DNA from 3 places in the Leclercia sp. CFBP8987 genome. Region 3 is predicted to be linked to each of the others. Evidence: predicted binding sites of a transcription regulator. Region 3 holds the regulator's gene; each other region holds the start of a gene.
The links. The regulator PurR, encoded in region 3, represses purine synthesis genes. The targets are predictions, from matches to a motif close to CANGCAAACGTTTGCNTG.
Positions count from the first base shown of each region.

Region 1: pyrC (dihydroorotase) is a predicted target of PurR. The motif match lies at 2,252-2,269, and genes of this name have one in related genera.
Region 2: purM (phosphoribosylformylglycinamidine cyclo-ligase) is a predicted target of PurR. The motif match lies at 2,211-2,228, and genes of this name have one in related genera.

Region 1 covers NZ_CM188255.1:1,758,365-1,765,104, reverse strand. Annotated here, with positions in the region: gene rimJ (ribosomal protein S5-alanine N-acetyltransferase) at 1-106, opposite strand, end outside; gene mdtH (multidrug efflux MFS transporter MdtH) at 341-1,549, shown strand; gene SOM40_RS08345 (lipoprotein) at 1,647-2,207, shown strand; gene pyrC (dihydroorotase) at 2,318-3,364, shown strand; gene dinI (DNA damage-inducible protein I) at 3,439-3,684, shown strand; gene bssS (biofilm formation regulator BssS) at 3,955-4,209, shown strand; gene solA (N-methyl-L-tryptophan oxidase) at 4,327-5,445, shown strand; gene SOM40_RS08320 (YceO family protein) at 5,502-5,615, shown strand; gene SOM40_RS08315 (cytochrome b) at 5,877-6,443, shown strand; gene SOM40_RS08310 (YceI family protein) at 6,445-6,740, shown strand, end outside.
Region 2 covers NZ_CM188255.1:3,510,689-3,517,428, reverse strand. Annotated here, with positions in the region: gene ppk1 (polyphosphate kinase 1) at 1-271, opposite strand, end outside; gene purN (phosphoribosylglycinamide formyltransferase) at 473-1,114, opposite strand; gene purM (phosphoribosylformylglycinamidine cyclo-ligase) at 1,111-2,148, opposite strand; gene SOM40_RS16930 (6-phospho-beta-glucosidase) at 2,428-3,858, shown strand; gene upp (uracil phosphoribosyltransferase) at 4,107-4,733, shown strand; gene uraA (uracil permease) at 4,821-6,110, shown strand; gene SOM40_RS16915 (DnaA inactivator Hda) at 6,206-6,740, shown strand, end outside.
Region 3 covers NZ_CM188255.1:2,023,377-2,030,116, forward strand. Annotated here, with positions in the region: gene punC (purine nucleoside transporter PunC) at 1-409, opposite strand, end outside; gene punR (DNA-binding transcriptional activator PunR) at 526-1,458, shown strand; gene purR (HTH-type transcriptional repressor PurR) at 1,455-2,480, opposite strand; gene cydH (cytochrome bd-I oxidase subunit CydH) at 2,776-2,865, shown strand; gene SOM40_RS09720 (MFS transporter) at 3,029-4,195, shown strand; gene sodB (superoxide dismutase [Fe]) at 4,231-4,812, opposite strand; gene SOM40_RS09730 (C40 family peptidase) at 4,935-5,738, opposite strand; gene grxD (monothiol glutaredoxin 4) at 6,075-6,422, shown strand; gene rnt (ribonuclease T) at 6,469-6,740, opposite strand, start outside.

The DNA of each region.
Region 1 (6,740 bases), 270 kb from region 3:
CGTAGTAGTCCGCCAGACGCCAGGCATCACGCTCGTGCACCAGACGCACCACCAGCCGGTCGGTCGTCAGGCGAACTTTCGGCACATTACTGCGATAGCCAAACATGGATACAACTCCTTCATGTTACAACCTTGACCCGTTAGCTTTACTATACCTGCGCCGTTGCCATTCGGGAAAACAGTGACATAGCATTTTGATGTCTTTTCACATTTTTCGATGAAAAGCCTCAATCAAAGTACCTTTTCGATAAAAAAATATTGTCGCCTGCGCGGTGGGAAAAACCCCGGCGAAACCGCAGAATATTAGCGCGCTCATCATCTTTGTTCCCCTGGAGGGGAAATGTCCCGTATCTCACAGGCCCGGCGTCTGGGCAAATGTTTCCTGCTTGTCGATAACATGTTGGTTGTCCTCGGCTTTTTCGTCGTTTTCCCGCTTATTTCGATTCGCTTTGTCGATCAGATGGGCTGGGCGGCGCTGATGGTCGGTATTGCGCTGGGTCTGCGCCAGTTTGTTCAGCAGGGGCTGGGGGTGTTCGGCGGCGCCATTGCCGACCGCTTCGGGGCCAAACCGATGATCGTCACCGGCATGCTGCTGCGGGCCGCGGGATTTGCCACCATGGCTATCGCCCATGAGCCCTGGCTGCTGTGGGTCTCCTGCGTTATCTCCGGTCTGGGGGGCACGCTGTTCGACCCGCCGCGCACGGCGCTAGTGGTCAAACTGATCCGGCCTCAGCATCGCGGACGTTTTTTCTCTCTGCTGATGATGCAGGACAGCGCCGGTGCGGTGGTGGGCGCGCTGTTGGGCAGCTGGCTGCTGCAGTATGATTTTCGTCTGGTCTGCGCCACGGGCGCAGTGCTGTTTATCCTCTGCGCGGCCTTCAACGCCTGGCTGTTACCGGCATGGAAACTCTCCACCGTCAAAGCGCCGGTGCGCGAAGGGCTGGGCCGGGTCTGGCACGACAAACGCTTTATCACCTATGTGCTGACCCTGGCGGGCTATTACATGCTGGGCGTGCAGGTAATGCTGATGCTGCCGATCATGGTCAACGATGTGGCGGGTTCCCCGGCGGCGGTGAAGTGGATGTACGCCATTGAAGCCTGTCTCTCACTCTCCCTGCTCTACCCGATTGCCCGCTGGAGCGAAAAACGCTTCCGCCTTGAGCACCGTCTGATGGCGGGCCTGCTGCTGATGTCCCTGAGCATGCTGCCCATTGGGATGGTGGGCTCCCTGCAGCAGCTGTTTATGCTGATCTGCACCTTCTATATCGGCTCGATTATTGCCGAACCGGCCCGCGAAACCCTGAGCGCCGAGCTGGCCGACCCGCGTGCGCGGGGCAGCTATATGGGCTTTAGCCGTCTCGGACTGGCGATTGGTGGTGCGCTGGGATATGCCGGTGGCGGGTGGTTATTTGATGCCGGGAAAGCCTTCAATCAGCCGGAGTTACCGTGGGTGATGCTGGCCTTAATCGGGGTGATCACCTGCTTCGCGCTGGGCTGGCAGTTCAGCCACAAACGTCGCCTGCCCGGCATCCTCGAGCCTGGCGCCTGATCGCACAGATATCAGTTTTTTCTGCTGGTCTGACACACTCTCCCCTGACATACTGGCGCGTCAGGATTGAAGCGCTGACATTATGTCGAGGAAAACCATGAAAAAATTCGTTATTGCCACTGCGTTGATCGTCAGCGGCCTGCTGGTTGGTTGTAATCAGCTCACCCAGTACACCGTCAGTGAGCAGGAGATCAACCAGGCTCTGCAAAAGCGCAATAACTTTGCGAAAGATATCGGCGTTCCGGGCGTGGCCGATGCGCATATCGTCCTGACCAACCTTGCCAGCCAGATTGGCCGTGAAGAGCCGAACAAAGTGATGCTCTCCGGGGATGCCAGCCTGGACATGAACTCGCTGTTCGGCAGCCAGAAAGCCAATATCAAACTGAAATTAAAAGCGCTGCCGGTCTTCAATAAAGATCAGGGCGCCATCTATCTGCAGCAGATGGAGATCACCGACGCGGTGGTGTCGCCGGACAAAATGAAACCGGTTCTGCAAACCCTGATGCCATACCTCAATCAGTCGCTGCAAAACTACTTCAACCAGCAACCGGCCTACATCCTGCGCGAAGATAACAGCAAGGGTGAAGCCCTGGCGAAAAAGTACGCAAAAGGAATCGAAGTGAAACCGGGTGAGATTGTTATCCCCTTCGTCGATTAACCACTGAGGCGCTTCGGCGCCTTTTTTTTGTGGAAAAGAGTGCAAACGAAAACGTTTCCCTCTATTCTTTGTGTCCGGCAAAAATCATCTCACTCAGCCGGAGCCTATCCATGACTGCACCATCCCAGGTTTTGAAAATTCGCCGCCCAGACGACTGGCATATCCATCTTCGCGATGGCGATATGCTCAACACCGTCGTGCCGTATACCAGTGAAATTTATGGCCGCGCGATTGTCATGCCAAACCTGGTGCCGCCCGTCACCACGGTCGACGCGGCGATTGCCTATCGCCAGCGCATTCTTGCTGCCGTGCCTGCCGGACACGATTTTACCCCGCTGATGACCTGTTATCTGACCGACACGCTCGATCCCAACGAGATCGAACGCGGCTTTAACGAAGGGGTCTTCACCGCCGCCAAGCTCTACCCGGCCAACGCCACCACCAACTCCAGCCATGGCGTAACCAGCATTGATGCGATTATGCCGGTGCTGGAGCGCATGGAGAAACTGGGGATGCCGCTGCTGGTGCATGGCGAAGTAACCCATGCCGAGATCGATATTTTCGACCGCGAAGCGCGTTTTATCGACACCGTGATGGAGCCGCTGCGTCAGCGTCTGCCTGGTCTGAAAGTGGTGTTTGAACATATCACCACCAAAGATGCGGCCGAATACGTGCGCGATGGTAACGAGCTTCTGGCCGCCACCATTACCCCGCAGCACCTGATGTTCAACCGCAACCACATGCTGGTGGGCGGCGTGCGCCCTCACCTCTATTGCCTGCCAATCCTCAAGCGTAATATCCACCAGCAGGCGCTGCGTGAACTGGTTGCCAGCGGCTTTGAGCGTGCCTTCCTCGGCACCGACTCTGCGCCGCACGCCCGTCACCGCAAAGAAGCCAGCTGCGGCTGTGCAGGTTGCTTTAACGCGCCTACCGCGCTGGCCAGCTATGCCCAGGTGTTTGAAGAGATGAACGCCCTGCAGCACTTTGAGGCCTTCTGCTCCCTGAATGGCCCTCGCTTCTACGGCTTGCCGGTCAATGAGACCTTCGTTGAACTGGTTCGGGAAGAGAGCAGCGTGGTGGAATCCATAGCCCTGACGGATGACACCCTGATCCCGTTCCTCGCGGGTGAAACCGTACACTGGACGGTAAAACGCTAAAAATTGTTGGCCCCCTGTTGTAAGTTCGACAATATGACTGTATAAATAAACAGTATATTACACAGGGGGCAACTATGCGTATCGAAGTGACCATTGCCAGAACAACTACTTTGCCTGCCGGGGCGCTGGACGCACTGGCGGGTGAATTATCCCGCCGTATTAATGACTCCTTTCCCGAACGCGATGGTGCTGTCACCGTGCGTTATGCCAGTTCAAATAATCTGTCGGTGATCGGCGGCGCCAAAGAAGATAAACAGCGCATCAGCGAAATTTTACAGGAAACCTGGGAGAGCGCTGACGACTGGTTTATTACCGATTAATTTTATGCCTCATTGTTTTTTTTTGCCGGGTCGCCCCGGCTTTTTTTCGTCTGTTTAACGTAACTGCGAATAATCTGACTGACTCCGTCAAAAATCATCAGCAAGATGATGTTTTAATGTTCAAACAATCCTAAAAGGCACAAATTTGTTGTGCTGCCTGTTTCTTTTTCCCTTCAGAAGCCTTATTTATTGATATACTGAAATTGCTTCAGAAAAACACGCATTGAACCTCACAGTCGTTGTCATTTAACACGTATTCAGGGGGTTATGATGGAAAAGAATAATGAAGTCATCCAGACACATCCACTTGTTGGCTGGGATATCAGCACTGTAGATAGCTACGACGCACTGATGCTGCGTTTGCATTACCAGACCCCGAACCACCCTGACACCGATGAAGCGGAAGTTGGGCAGACGCTATGGTTAACAACCGACGTCGCACGTCAGTTTATTTCTATTTTAGAAGCCGGCATTGCAAAAATAGAATCCAGTGACTACCAGGCAAATGAGTACCAGCGACATTAATGTAATGTCTCAATCTCACCCAAAAAGGCACCTTACGGTGCCTCATTTATTTCGCCCTTGTATAACCGTCCCGTCTTAATTACCCTGCTAAGCAACGAAACGCGTAAAGAGAATCTGATGAAATACGATCTAATTATTATTGGCAGCGGATCTGTCGGTGCAGCGGCAGGTTATTACGCAACCCGGGCCGGTCAAAACGTGCTGATGATTGATGCCCATATGCCGCCCCACACCGAGGGGAGCCACCACGGTGACACCCGTCTGATGCGTCACGCTTATGGGGAGGGCGAGCGCTATGTGCCGCTGGTGTTGCGGGCGCAGGCGCTGTGGGATGAGCTGGCCGACATCAGCGGTGAGCCGGTCTTTGAACGCACGGGCGTCGTCAATCTCGGGCCGTCCGGGTCGTCATTCCTGGCAAACGTTGAGCAGAGCGCCCGCCAGTTCAATCTCAACCTTGAGCGCCTGGATGCGGCGGCGGTGATGAAACGCTGGCCTGAAATTCAGGTTCCCGAGGGTTATATCGGTCTGTTTGAGGCTGAGTCCGGGGTCCTGCGCAGCGAGCTGGCGATCAAAACCTGGATTGCGCTGGCGAAAGAAGCCGGCTGCGCGCAGCTGTTTAACTGCCCGGTCACTGCGATTTCCCATCAGGATGACGGCGTCACCGTCGAGACCCCGGAAGGCCCGTACCGCGCAGACCGTCTGCTGGTAAGCGCCGGCACCTGGGTCTCGCGTCTGGTGCCAGACCTGCCGATTCAGCCGGTGCGTAAGGTCTTCTCCTGGTTCCAGGCCGACGGCCGCTACAGCCATCAGAACAACTTCCCGGCCTTTACCGGCGAACTGCCTGATGGGGATCAGTTCTACGGCTTCCCATCCGAGAAAGATGCGCTGAAGATCGGTAAACACAACGGCGGCCAGGTCATCTCTTCTCCGGAAGAGCGCAAGCCGTTTGGGGCTTATCCTGGGGACGGCTCTGAAGCCTTCAAATTCCTGCGCAACGTGCTGCCAGGCATCGGCGGCCTGTTACACGGGGCAGCCTGCACCTATGACAACACGCCGGACGAAGACTTCATCATCGACACCCTGCCGGGCCATGACAATACGCTGCTGATCACCGGCCTGAGCGGCCATGGATTCAAATTCGCAAGCGTGCTGGGGGAGATTGCCGCGCAATTCTCCCGGCAGATCGCCCCGCCGTTTGATCTCACGCCTTTCTCCCTGTCGCGCTTTAGCCGATAATGCTGTCAGGCTTCGGGTTGCCGAAGCCTTTCATTTCTTCCATTACCGGTACCCTCATGCGTCGTATTGTGAATTATGTGGTCAATAATATTCGCGAGCATCTGATGCTCTATATTGTGCTGTGGTCGCTCCTCGCGCTGCTCGATATTCTGTACATTGTATTTTTCTGATGAAAAATATTGACATAAATTGACGATTCTTAAGATAACTATAATTTCAAAATAAATTATTTGAACATCATGAAATCGTCATAACCCGCCTGTAATCAGCGCCGATCGCATATTACTAACAATCACATTGACCATTATTGCCAACTGTTATTCAAAATAACTGAAAGAATAAAATTAATAATGAATATCTGTAAATATCATTTGCATTAATGTTTCACCCACGCCATTTTTAGCGCTTGCGAATTAATAACGGTATTCACAATGCAGGTGCGTAATTCCCCCACACGCTATGGCGTTATTTCCATGAGTTTACACTGGCTGATGGCTATTGCGGTGTATGGCATGTTTGGCCTTGGATTATGGATGGTGACACTCAGCTATTACGATGGCTGGTATCACCAGGCACCCGAGCTACACAAAAGCATCGGCTTTATGCTGATGATGGCCCTGGTGGTACGTCTGCTGTGGCGCCATTTCTCCCCGGTGCCTTCGGCGCTGAAAAGCCAGTCGCGCGCCACGCGCCTTATCGCCACTGCGGCGCATATTGCGCTGTATGCGCTGCTGTTCGCCATTCTTATCAGCGGCTATTTAATTTCCACCGCCGACGGCAAGCCGATCAGCGTCTTCGGTCTGTTTGACGTCCCTGCCCTGTTGGCAGATGCCGGAGCGCAGGCCGATCTGGCCGGAACCATTCATCTGTGGCTGGCCTGGGGCGTCGTCATACTTTCTGTCCTGCATGGTCTTGCGGCCTTCAAACACCACTTTATCGACAAAGATGCCACCCTGACACGTATGTTGGGCAAAGCATCACCTGACTCTGGAGCATAAAATGAAAAAAAGCCTGCTGGGATTAACCTTAGGTTCTCTGCTGTTCACCACCGGCGCCGCGGTGGCAGCCGACTACAAAATTGATAAACAAGGTCAGCACGCCTTTGTGAACTTCCGTATCCAGCATCTGGGCTACAGCTGGCTGTACGGCACCTTCAAGGATTTCGACGGTTCCTTCACTTTCGATGAGAGCAATCCGGCGGCCGATAAAGTCAATGTGACCCTGAATACCAACAGTCTGGATACCAACCACGCCGAGCGTGACAAGCACCTGCGCAGCGCCGATTTCCTCAACGT
Region 2 (6,740 bases), 1.5 Mb from region 3:
ATTCCTGATCGGCTTTCAGAACCCGGGACTGGATCTTGCCCAGCAGATGACGCGAATTGGAATTTAAACCCTGCTCTTCGCTAATGATGATTCGGCGTTTCAGCTCAGCAAAGCGAACTTTGTAGAACTCATCCAGGTTATTGGAGTAAATCCCCAGAAAACGCATGCGCTCAATCAGCGGGTTACTTTTATCCGCTGCTTCCTGAAGCACGCGCTCATTGAAGGCTAACCAGCTTAGCTCTTTCTCGATGTATAACTTTTCCTGACCCATTACTACTCACACTCCAGTTCAATCACAGGACGTGGTAAATCCGTCTCGCCTTTATTATGGCGAGCATTTCCACTATATGTCCAACTGTGTCAGAAAAGTATGACAGTTAAATTTTTTATTGAGGGATAATAACGAGTTGCCGGGCAGACGGGGCAGAGGGTGTTGTAGGCCGGGTAAGCGATAGCGCCACCCGGCAAAAGACTACTCTTCGGCCGCGTGGCCTTGCGGGGGTAACGGCGCGCCATCCAGCCAGGCGGCACCGTCGCGCATTTCAAGGCGGCCATCAACAAACCAGCTGACCACCAGCGGATAGATGGCATGCTCCTGGGCCTGAACCCGGGCGGTGACATCCTCTTCGCTGTCGCCTGCAAACACCGGCACTTTCGCCTGCAGGATCACCGGGCCACCGTCCAGTTCGTCAGTGACAAAATGGACCGAGGTGCCGTGCTCCTCGTCGCCATTATCCAGCACCTGACGGTGGGTGTGCAGGCCGGGATATTTTGGCAGCAGGGAAGGGTGGATATTCAGCAGTCGCCCGGCATAGTGCGCCACAAAGGCCGGACTGAGGATCCGCATGTAGCCCGCCAGCACCACCACGTCTGGGGCGTAGGCGTCGATCTCCTGCACCAGCTCGCGATCAAAGGCCTCGCGGCTGGCAAACTGCGAGGCACCGAGCGCATGGGCGGCAATGCCTGCGTCGCGGGCGCGCTCAAGGCCGAACGCGTCGGCCTTGTTACTGAATACTGCGCGAATGGTGCCGTTGATCTTCTTCTGTTCGCAGGCATCGATGATAGCCTGCAAATTACTTCCGTTACCGGAAATGAGCACCACTATGTTTTTCATTCAATGACCACACGCTGTTCGGAATCAGATGCTTTGATGATACCGATTTTCCACGCGTTTTCACCTTTGGCCTGCAGCAGCGCCAGGGCATTGTCCACTTCGCTGGCTGGCAGAGCGATCAGCATCCCCACGCCGCAGTTGAAGGTGCGATACATTTCATGATCGCTGACGTTACCGGCATCCTGCAGCCAGTTGAACACTGCCGGCCACTGCCATGAGGATTCGTCGATTACCGCCTGGGTGTTGTCCGGCAGTACGCGCGGAATATTTTCCCAGAAGCCGCCGCCGGTCAGGTGGGCGATGGCGTGAACATCCACGTTCTCGATCAGTTCGAGGATGGATTTCACGTAGATGCGGGTGGGTTCGAGCAGGTGATCGGCCAGCGGTTTGCCTTCCAGCTCGGTGGTCAGCGGATCGCAGCCACTCACTTCAACAATTTTACGCACCAGAGAGTAACCGTTGGAGTGCGGACCGCTGGAGCCCAGCGCAATCAGCACGTCGCCGTCGGTCACTTTGCTGCCGTCAATGATTTCTGATTTTTCGACAACGCCCACGCAGAAGCCGGCTACGTCGTAATCTTCGCCGTGGTACATCCCCGGCATTTCAGCGGTTTCACCGCCGACCAGCGCACAGCCAGACTGCAGACAGCCTTCAGCGATACCGCTGATCACGCTGGCTGCGGTGTCGACGTCCAGCTTGCCGGTGGCGTAGTAGTCGAGGAAGAACAGCGGCTCAGCGCCCTGAACCACCAGGTCGTTCACGCACATGGCAACCAGGTCAACACCGATGGTGTCGTGGCGTTTCAGATCCATCGCCAGGCGCAGCTTGGTGCCCACGCCGTCAGTGCCCGAGACCAGAACCGGTTCGCGATATTTTTGCGGCAGCGCGCACAGTGCGCCGAATCCTCCCAGCCCACCCATGACTTCCGGGCGGCGGGTCTTTTTAACTACCCCTTTGATACGGTCAACCAGCGCATTACCTGCGTCAATATCTACACCGGCATCTTTGTAGCTGAGAGAAGTTTTGTTGGTCACGGCTCAAGTCCCCACGCGATTGCATTGCGATTGTAAGAAAAATCGGCGCAATTCTAACAGTCCAGGCAAACGTTTGCGAGCCCATTCTGCAACAGAAAAATGGGGCCCTGAAAATCCAGCAAAAATCGCGCGCTGGCACGCAAACTTGAACCCGTTCACGAAAATGAAACCGGGTACATTCTTATACTTGCAACCCCTTCGCTGAATGCACATCATTTCACTGAAACCGGTTTCTGTACTCTTTTTTGCCGATAATTAACGCTGAATGAGGGATATCGCATGTCAGGATTCAAAGAGGGTTTTCTGTGGGGCGGCGCGGTGGCGGCGCATCAACTTGAAGGCGGCTGGCAGGAGGGCGGGAAGGGCCCGAGCGTCGCAGACGTGATGACCGCAGGCGCGCACGGCGTCCCGCGCGAGATCACCGACGGCGTGCTGCCGGGCAAAAACTACCCCAACCATGAAGCCATCGATTTCTATCACCGTTACAAAGAGGACATCCAACTCTTTGCAGAAATGGGCTTTAAATGCTTCCGCACCTCGATTGCCTGGACGCGTATTTTCCCCAAAGGCGATGAACAGCAGCCCAACGAGGCGGGCCTGCAGTTTTACGACGATCTCTTTGATGAGTGCCTGAAGCACGGCATCGAACCGGTGATAACCCTCTCGCATTTCGAAATGCCGTATCACCTGGTGAGCGAATACGGCGGCTGGCGTAATCGCAAGCTGATCGACTTCTTTGTGCGCTTTGCCAGCGTGGTGTTTAAGCGTTATCAGCACAAAGTGAAGTACTGGATGACCTTCAACGAGATCAACAACCAGGCCAACTTCCACGAAGATTTTGCCCCGTTCACCAACTCCGGCCTGCACTATCAGCCGGGTGAAGATCGCGAGCCGGTGATGTTCCAGGCGGCGCACTACGAGCTGGTGGCCAGCGCCCTGGCGGTAAAGGCCGGACGTGAAATCAACCCGTCGCTGCGTATCGGCTGCATGATCGCCATGTGTCCTATCTATCCGCTGACCTGCGCTCCGGACGACATGATGATGGCGATGAACGCCATGCATCGCCGCTACTGGTTCACCGACGTGCACGTGCGTGGTGCCTATCCGCAGCATCTGCTCAACTATTTTGCCCGTCGCGGTTTCGAGCTTGATATCACCGAAGAGGACAAAGCAGCGCTGAAGCAGGGCTGTGTGGATTACATCGGCTTCAGCTACTACATGTCGTTTGCCACCAAGGCGACAGCGGATAACCCGCAGCTGGATTACGACGAGAGCAAAAGTCTGGTCTCCAACCCCTACGTGCAGAAATCGGACTGGGGCTGGCAGATTGACCCGGTGGGGCTGCGCTACTCCCTGAACTGGTTCTGGGATCACTACCAGCTGCCGCTGTTTATCGTCGAAAACGGTTTTGGTGCCATCGACGTGCTGGAGAGCGACGGCACGGTGAACGATCAGTACCGCATTGACTATCTCAGCGCCCATATCCGCGAGATGAAAAAAGCGGTGGTGGAAGATGGCGTGGATCTGATGGGCTACACCCCGTGGGGCTGTATCGATCTGGTCTCAGCCGGCACCGGCGAGATGAAAAAACGCTATGGCTTTATCTACGTCGATAAAGATAACGAAGGCAACGGCACGCTGAATCGCAGCAAGAAGAAGTCGTTCGCCTGGTATCAGCAGGTGATTGCCAGCAACGGCGAGTCGCTTTAATTCTGCATTGCCGGGTGGCGGCTTCGCCTTACCCGGCCTACAACCCCTGTAGGCCCGTGCAAGCGCAGCGCCGCCGGGCATAAAAACTGCCGCTTACCCCTCCGGTTTTATTTGTCTCTTTTATACTCTCTGCAGCCCGTTATTCACTTTGGTTGATCCCGGTCAAGCAAGATGGGTATGGCGTAGTCCGCAAAAAGCGGTATAATCCGGCGATTTTTTTTGTGGCTGCCACCCGAAGGAGAAATAGAATGAAGATTGTGGAAGTGAAACACCCACTCGTTAAACACAAGCTGGGCCTGATGCGTGAGCATGACATCAGCACTAAGCGCTTTCGTGAACTGGCCTCTGAAGTTGGCAGCTTACTGACCTATGAAGCAACCTCCGATCTGGAAACTGAAACTGTCACCATTGAAGGCTGGAACGGCCCGGTACAGGTTGAGCAGATCAAAGGTAAAAAAATTACCGTTGTGCCAATCCTGCGTGCGGGTCTGGGCATGATGGAAGGCGTGCTGGAGCACGTCCCGAGCGCGCGTATCAGCGTGGTTGGTATTTATCGCGACGAAGAGACGCTGGAGCCGGTTCCGTATTTCCAGAAGCTGGTTTCCAACATCGACGAGCGTATGGCGCTGGTTGTTGACCCGATGCTGGCGACCGGTGGTTCGATGATCGCCACTATCGACCTGCTGAAAAACGCGGGCTGCAGCAGCATCAAGGTACTGGTACTGGTTGCCGCGCCGGAAGGCATCGCCGCGCTGGAAAAAGCGCACCCGGACGTGGAGCTGTACACCGCCTCTGTCGATCAGGGTCTGAACGAGCACGGGTACATTATCCCGGGTCTCGGTGATGCCGGTGATAAGATTTTTGGTACTAAGTAATCGCATAATGATAAAAAAGCCGACTTTGATAGTCGGCTTTTTTTTGAATAAAACACACACAACCAATAATACTCAGAGGAAAACACTATGACGCGCCGTGCTATCGGGGTGAGTGAAAGACCGCCGCTTTTACAGACAATCCCGCTTAGTTTGCAGCACCTGTTTGCGATGTTTGGCGCAACCGTGCTGGTGCCAATCCTGTTCCACATTAACCCGGCCACCGTGCTGCTGTTTAACGGTATCGGGACGCTGCTGTACCTCTTCATCTGTAAAGGGAAAATCCCGGCCTATCTGGGTTCAAGCTTTGCCTTTATCTCCCCGGTACTGTTGCTGCTGCCGTTGGGCTACGAAGTGGCGCTGGGTGGCTTTATCATGTGCGGCGTGCTGTTCTGTCTGGTGGCTTTCATTGTGAAAAAAGCCGGTACCGGCTGGCTGGACGTGATGTTCCCGCCTGCGGCAATGGGCGCCATTGTTGCCGTCATCGGGCTGGAGTTAGCCGGTGTCGCGGCGAACATGGCGGGCCTGCTGCCTGCCGACGGTCAGGCGCCGGATACCAAAACCATTATCATCTCGCTGGTGACCCTGGGCGTGACAATCTTTGGCTCCGTGCTGTTCCGTGGCTTTATGGCGATTATCCCGATCCTGATTGGCGTGCTGGCGGGCTATGCGCTCTCCTTCGCCATGGGCGTGGTGGATACTACGCCGATCGCCCAGGCCCACTGGTTCGCGCTGCCAACCTTCTACACTCCGCGCTTTGAGTGGTTTGCTATCTTCACCATTCTGCCTGCCGCGCTGGTGGTGATTGCCGAGCACGTCGGCCACCTGGTGGTCACGGCAAACATCGTCAAGCGCGACCTGATCCGCGACCCGGGCCTGCACCGCTCGATGTTTGCCAACGGCTTCTCGACCATTATCTCCGGTTTCTTCGGCTCAACGCCAAACACCACCTACGGTGAGAACATTGGTGTGATGGCCATTACCCGCGTGTACAGCACCTGGGTAATCGGCGGCGCGGCGATTATCGCTATCCTGCTCTCCTGCGTGGGTAAACTGGCGGCAGCCATCCAGATCATCCCGGTCCCGGTGATGGGCGGCGTTTCGCTGCTGCTGTACGGGGTAATCGGTGCCTCCGGTATCCGCGTCCTGATTGAATCGAAAGTGGATTACAGCAAAGCACAGAACCTGATCCTGACCTCGGTGATCCTGATTATTGGCGTCAGCGGTGCCAAGGTGCACATTGGTGCGGCCGAGCTGAAAGGCATGGCGCTGGCAACCATCGTTGGTATTGCCCTGGCTCTGATCTTCAAACTGATCTCCGTTCTGCGCCCGGAAGAAGTGGTCCTGGACGCGGAAGAGACAGAAAAAGTCTCCCATTAATCCTCTAACCGGGCGGCCGCTCCGCCCGGTTCTCTCCCCGCTTGTTCCGTGTTAAACTCTGGGCCGATTCCGAGTAAGACCTGGTTGAGGTATTTCTGAACGCACCGGCACAGCTCTCTTTGCCACTTTATCTTCCCGACGACGAAACTTTCGCGAGTTTCTGGCCGGGTGATAACCCCTCTTTACTGGCTGCACTGCAAAACGTGTTGCGCCAGGAGCACAGCGGTTACATCTATATCTGGTCACGCGAAGGCGCGGGGCGCAGCCATCTGCTGCATGCCGCCTGTGCCGAACTCTCGCAGCGCGGGGATGCGGTCGGCTATGTGCCGCTGGATAAGCGTACCTGGTTTGTGCCGGAAGTGCTCGATGGGATGGAACAGCTGTCGCTGGTCTGCATCGACAATATCGAATGCGTGGCGGGGGATGAGCTGTGGGAGATGGCGATTTTTGATCTCTACAATCGCATTCTGGAGTCCGGGAAAACCCGGCTGCTGATCACCGGCGATCGTCCACCGCGTCAGTTAAACCTGGGGCTGGCCGATCTGGCCTCTCGCCTCGACTGGGGGCAGATCTACAAATTACAGCCGCTCTCCGATGAAGATAAATTGCAGGCGTTGCAGCTGCGGGCGC
Region 3 (6,740 bases):
GCATGATGGTGGCAAAAATACGGTTAGTGCGCGAGGCCGGGTAGTAGTCGGTCACCAGCGCCTGCCATGTGACCGCTGCGGCACAAACCCCCACCGCCTGGATGAAGCGCAGCACCAGCAGCCAGGTGGCATCGCGAACCCACAGCATACCGAGGCAGCCGAGAGCGAAAATGGCTAAGCCCGCCAGTAAAACCGGCTTACGGCCGAAGCGGTCGGACATCGGTCCCCACAGCAGCTGAGCAAAGGCAAAGCCCGCCAGGAACAGGCTCAGGCTGGCGCTGATGGCCGCCGCTGGGGTCTGCAGATCTTCCTGCATGATGGCGAAGGCAGGCAGGTACATATCGGTGGCGAGAAAGCCCAGCACGCTTAAGCCGCCGAGCCAGACTAAAAATCCTTTCCCGGGTGTCATTATTTTATTACTCCGTTTGGGCGCAGGTTTGGGTAGCCGCTGAGTGTAGGGAGTGCAAACCCGCTTGTGAAACGCTAATATTTGGCGGTTGCATTCAAAAATTTTGCAGGCAGAAAATGTGGTCAGAATATTCTCTTGAAGTGGTGGATGCTGTAGCGCGTAACGGCAGCTTCAGCGGAGCAGCGCAGGAGCTGCATCGCGTCCCGTCCGCCATCAGCTACACCGTGCGTCAGCTGGAGGAGTGGCTGGCGGTACCGCTGTTTGAGCGGCGTCACCGGGATGTGGAACTCACGCCTGCCGGGACGTGGTTTCTCAAAGAGGGGCGGTCTGTTATCAAAAAAATGCAGATCACCCGCGAACAGTGCCAGCAGATCGCCAACGGCTGGCGGAGCCATATCTCCATTGCGGTGGATAATATCGTGCGCCCCGAGCGCACCCGGCAGATGATTGTCGATTTTTACCGCCACTTTTCCGACGTCGAGCTGCGGGTCTCGCAGGAGGTCTTCAACGGCGTCTGGGATGCGCTGGCGGACGGCAGGGTGGAGATGGCGATCGGCGCCACCCAGGCGATCCCGGTCGGGGGGCGCTATGCGTTTCGTGATATGGGCACCCTGAGCTGGATCTGCGTGGTGGCCAACCATCATCCGCTGGCCGCCATGGAAGGACCGCTCAGCGATGATACCCTGCGCAACTGGCCCTCGCTGGTGCGCGAGGACACCTCCCGCTCGCTGCCGAAACGCATCACCTGGCTGCTGGATAACCAGCGGCGGATCGTCACTCCGGACTGGGAATCGTCCGCCACCTGCCTCTCGGCTGGTCTGTGCGTGGGGATGGTGCCGGTGCATTTTGCCCGGCCGTGGATCGACAGCGGGAAGTGGGTCGAGCTGACGCTGGAAAATCCCTTCCCGGATGCGGCCTGCTGCCTGACCTGGCAACAAAACGATATGTCACCGGCCCTGGCCTGGCTGCTGGATTATCTGGGAGACAGTGAAACGATGAACCGGGAGTGGCTGCGGGAGCCAGAGGTGCTGGCTCCCGGAGAGGATTAACGGCGGTAGTCGCGGAACGGACCATCCGCCACGGAACGGCGTTCGATCAGGCGCGGATGCACCTCAATTGACTGGGACTCTTCGCGCTTATTGACGATACGGTCCAGCAGCATGTTGAAGGCGGTCTCCCCCAGCGAATCTTTTGGCTGGTGGATGGTGGTCAGCGCCGGGGTAAAGAAGCGGGCGTTGCGCACGTTATCATACCCGATCAGCGAAACGTCCTGCGGAACGCGCAGGCCCATCTCATCGGCAGCACAGAGCGCACCCATTGCCATAATGTCTCCGCCACAGAAGATGGCGGTCGGGCGCGGACTCTGGGAGAGGATCTGCTGCATGGCGCGGTAGCCAGACTCCGGTTCAAAGTCGCCCTGCACGATCCAGTTTTCCGGGACCGTGATTAAGGCCTCTTCCATCGCTTTCATAAAGCCCGCCAGACGTCCGGCACCGGTGTTGCGCTCCAGCGCTCCCGGGATCACGCCGATTTCGCGGTGACCGCGTTCAATCAGATAACGTCCGGCCATGTAGCCGCCCTCAAAGGCGTTATCGATCACCGAGTCGGTAAAGTCGGCCTTCGCTTCGCCCCAGTCCATCACCACCATCGGAATATTGCGATACTCTTCCAGCATCGACAGCAAGGATTCCGGGTATTCGGAACACATCACCATCAGGCCGTCGACGCGCTTCTGCGCCATCATCGACAGATAGGCGCGCTGTTTTTCCTGGCTGTTCCAGGCGTTGCCGAGGATCAGGGTGTAGCCCTTCTGGAAGCAGTTCTTCTCAACTGCTTCAATAATTTCCGCAAAATAGGGCGCTTCGCTGCTGGTCGCCAGCAGGCCGATCGATTTGGTGTGATTAACCTTCAGACTGCGGGCTACGGCGCTGGGAGAGTAGTGCAGCTCTTTAATGGCCGCCCAGACGTTGTTACGGGTCTCTTCCGCGACAAAGCGGGTTTTGTTAATAACATGTGATACGGTTGTAGTGGAAACGTTTGCGCGTTTCGCCACGTCTTTAATTGTTGCCATCAGATGTCACTCCAGACCATATCTAAGCTCCTGAAAAACCAATAGGTAAACGTTTGCCTTCACTCGCCCTAATTGCGCAATTTGAATTGCGGTACGCCGGGAAAACGACACAGGACGTCAGGAGGGGGTCAATGGCCGGTACGCTAATAAATTTAGCGTGGAATTTTGTCTTATCTTGGCCAAAAGGGGAAGAGCAAAAACCGATATCAATCTAAATCCAGCAAGATTTTTACCCGGAACTGTGTAAAAATGAGCAGGCTCACTCTTCATAGGGTGATTAAAAGGAGAAAAATTGATGAGTACCGATCTTAAGTTTTCGCTGATTACCACCATTATTGTTCTGAGTCTGATTGTTGCCAGCGGTCTGACTGCGGCACTGCACTGATTGATGCGGGAGAGTTCCGCTCTCCCTCGTTCCTGCGCTGATTGTTACGCGCCCGGCAAAAATCTTTTGCCAAATTGTTAACTTCTCATTTTTTGTGATTGGTGTCATGCTTTCGCCTTCATTGTTCTGTGTCGCCTGACGACACGGTGTCTGGAGTTGAAGTATGAGAATCAATTTTCCGCTGCTGGCCCTGGCCATTGGCGCCTTTGGTATCGGCACAACCGAATTTTCCCCGATGGGCCTGCTGCCGGTTATCGCCCGGGGCGTGGATGTCTCAATTCCCGCTGCGGGCATGCTGATCAGCGCCTACGCCATCGGCGTGATGGTGGGTGCGCCGCTGATGACCCTGCTGCTGTCCCATCGCGGTCGCCGTAACGCGCTGATCTTCCTGATGGCGATCTTTACCGTCGGTAACGTGCTGTCGGCGCTCTCCCCGGATTACACCACCCTGATGCTGTCCCGAATTCTGACCAGCCTGAACCACGGCGCCTTCTTTGGCCTCGGGTCGGTGGTCGCTGCCAGCGTAGTGCCGAAGCACAAGCAGGCCAGCGCCGTCGCCACCATGTTTATGGGCCTGACCATCGCCAATATCGGCGGCGTGCCGGCCGCAACCTGGATGGGTGAAGTGATTGGCTGGCGCATGTCTTTCCTGGCCACCGCGCTGCTGGGCGTGGTCTCAATAATCGCGCTGTTCTTCTCCCTGCCAGCGGGCGGGGCGGGTGAAAAGCCGGAGGTGCGCAAAGAGCTGGCGGTCCTGCTGCGTCCGCAGGTGTTATCTGCGTTGCTGACCACCGTGCTCGGGGCTGGCGCGATGTTTACGCTCTACACCTACATTGCCCCGGTGCTGCATGATATCAACCAGGCGACGCCGGCCTTTATCACCGCCATGCTGGTGCTGATTGGCGTTGGTTTCTCCATCGGCAACTATCTTGGCGGCAAACTGGCGGACAAGTCTGTGAGCGGCACCCTGAAAGGCTTTTTACTCCTGCTGATCGTGATCATGCTGGCTATTCCGTGGCTGGCGCGTAGTGAAGTGGGCGCGGCCGTGGCGATGGTAGTCTGGGGTATGGCGACCTTTGCGGTGGTTCCGCCGCTGCAGATGCGCGTTATGCGCGTGGCCAGCGATGCGCCAGGCTTATCGTCGTCGGTAAATATCGGTGCTTTTAACCTGGGGAATGCGCTGGGGGCGGCTGCCGGTGGGGCAGTTATTTCCAGCGGGATGGGTTACAGCTTTGTCCCGGTGATGGGGGCGATTATTGCAGCCCTGGGACTTATTCTGGTCTTTGCCTCCGGGCGAAAACAACCCGAGCCGGTTTGCGCCACCGAATAAAAATAACGCCGAAGGAGTTCCCTTCGGCGTTTTCATTATGCCGCGAAGTTCTTCGCCACAAATTCCCAGTTTACCAGCGCCCAGAAGTGCTCAAGGTAGTTCGGGCGCGCATTACGGTAATCGATGTAATACGCATGTTCCCAGACGTCGACGGTCAGCAGCGGGGTAGCGCTGGTGGTTAACGGCGTTCCCGCGTTAGACGTAGAGACGATGGCCAGCTTGCCGTCGGCCTCTTTAACCAGCCAGGTCCAGCCTGCGCCAAAGTTTTTCACCGCGGCATCGGTAAACTTCGCTTTAAATTCCGCGAAGCTGCCGAATGCAGCAGCGATGGCCGCAGCCAGTTCGCCCGTCGGTTCGCCGCCTGCATTGGGTGCCAGGCAGTGCCAGTAGAAGGTGTGGTTCCACACCTGAGCAGCATTGTTGAATACGCCGCCGTCGGACGTGCGCACGATCTCTTCCAGGGTTTTCCCTTCGAAGGCGGTACCGCCGATCAGGTTGTTCAGGTTAGTGACGTAGGTCTGGTGGTGTTTGCCGTAGTGGTATTCCAGGGTCTCCGCCGAGATATGCGGGGCCAGGGCGTCTTTTGCATACGGTAATGCAGGTAATTCAAACGACATTGCTTCTCTCCTTATTATAGTGATCCATTCAATAACCCTATTGAATGAAGGGGTAGGGTAGCAAATTGAAAGCCTATGTAAAATAGGAACTTACCCCGCTGAGACGCCAGCGGGGCAGGGGATTAACGGAGGGTGTTGGCCTTCATCACGCGACGTGCGCCGACGTAATGACGTTGCCAGTAGTCTTCGCTCAGGGAGGTGATCTGAATGTCCTGGCCGGTGCGTGGCGACTGAATAAATTTGCCATTACCAACGTAGACGCCGACGTGATCGGCGGTGCCGCGACCCTGGGTGCGGAAGAACACCAGGTCGCCGCTCTCCAGCTCACCGCGATCGACCGGAGAGGCGTCACGCAGGTGGTACATTTCGTTGGCGGTGCGCGGAATGCGGAATTTAACCAGATCTTTATAGGCGTAATAGACCAGACCGCTGCAGTCGAAGCCAGTACGCGGCGAACTGCCACCCCAGCGATAAGGTTTACCAATCTGACCCATCAGCTTATTCATTGCCGTCTTCTGGGCTTTTTGCACCCGGACTTTATGCGCTTCGGCAAGGGTAGTGGTTTTGCTGGTTTTAACGCAATGCGCTTTACGCCCTTTGCGGGCAGTGCATTTTTCTGTCACAACGCGGGAGGCGGTTTGCGTGGTTCGGCTGGCGCTGCGGGAGGTGGTTCGGCTTTTTTTACTGGAATTCGTTGACTGTGTTTTAGCGAGGCTTTTTTTGGTGCTGCTCTTTTTACTGGTGCTCTCTTTTTTTGCGGTTTTGCTGGTACTGCTTTTTTTCTTGGGTTCGGTCGCTTTCGCCAGATGCGTTTTATGCGCGGCAGAAGGCCGCGCCTGCTCTGAGGCGTTAGCCATCGGCGTGAATGTGAGAGAAGTAAACAGCAAAGCACAGAGCGTGATCGAGAATGTATTTATTCGCGCCACTGGGCAATCCTCTGGTAATTGCAGGTTATAAATAAACCGGCTTATGATTTACAAAACTCGTCGATTCTAATCTATAAAAAGGCCCGGCGTTAATAAACTTTTTGCATCTAAAACTGTGTTTCGTTAGCGAGTGCAAAAAATCAGAATTTCATTGGGGCGATTTGTGCATTACCTGAACAAAAGCGCCGGTAATCGCGCGATAAGTTAGGTTGTGTATGCAACTTTAAGGGACGCGCGGTAAAATCATATAAGTGACAAAAATGTTATTTTCCGTTGTCGGTCTGAAACGCTACAATGTCAGACGATTGCCGTAACAGAAGTTAAAGGAAGCAAAACATGAGCACTACTATTGAAAAAATTCAGCAGCAGATTGCTGAAAACCCGATCCTGCTGTACATGAAAGGTTCTCCGAAGCTGCCAAGCTGTGGTTTCTCCGCTCAGGCGGTCCAGGCGCTGTCGGCCTGTGGCGAACGTTTTGCTTACGTTGATATTCTGCAGAACCCGGATATCCGCGCTGAGCTGCCAAAATACGCGAACTGGCCGACCTTCCCGCAGTTGTGGGTTGACGGCGAACTGGTTGGCGGCTGCGACATCCTGATTGAGATGTATCAGCGTGGCGAACTGCAACAGCTGATCAAAGAGACGGCTGCAAAATACAAATCAGAAGAGCCAGGCGCCGAGTGATCCACCGCGCCCGGTAAATAAAAAAGCGACCTTATGGTCGCTTTTTTTATGCGTTGTTGTCGGCTTCCGGCAGCGGCCAGCCGCCAAGGCGTTTCCAGCGGTTCACAATTTCACAGAACAGTTCAGTGGTCCGCTCGGTATCGTAGAGGGCAGAGTGCGCCTGGGTGCCGTCAAACTCAATCCCGGCGGTAATGCAGGCTTTCGACAGTACGGTTTGTCCCAGCGCCAGCCCGCTTAATGCGGCGGTATCGAAGGTGACAAACGGGTGGAATGGGTTCCGCTTCAGTGACGCACGTTCGGCGGCGGCCATCATAAAGC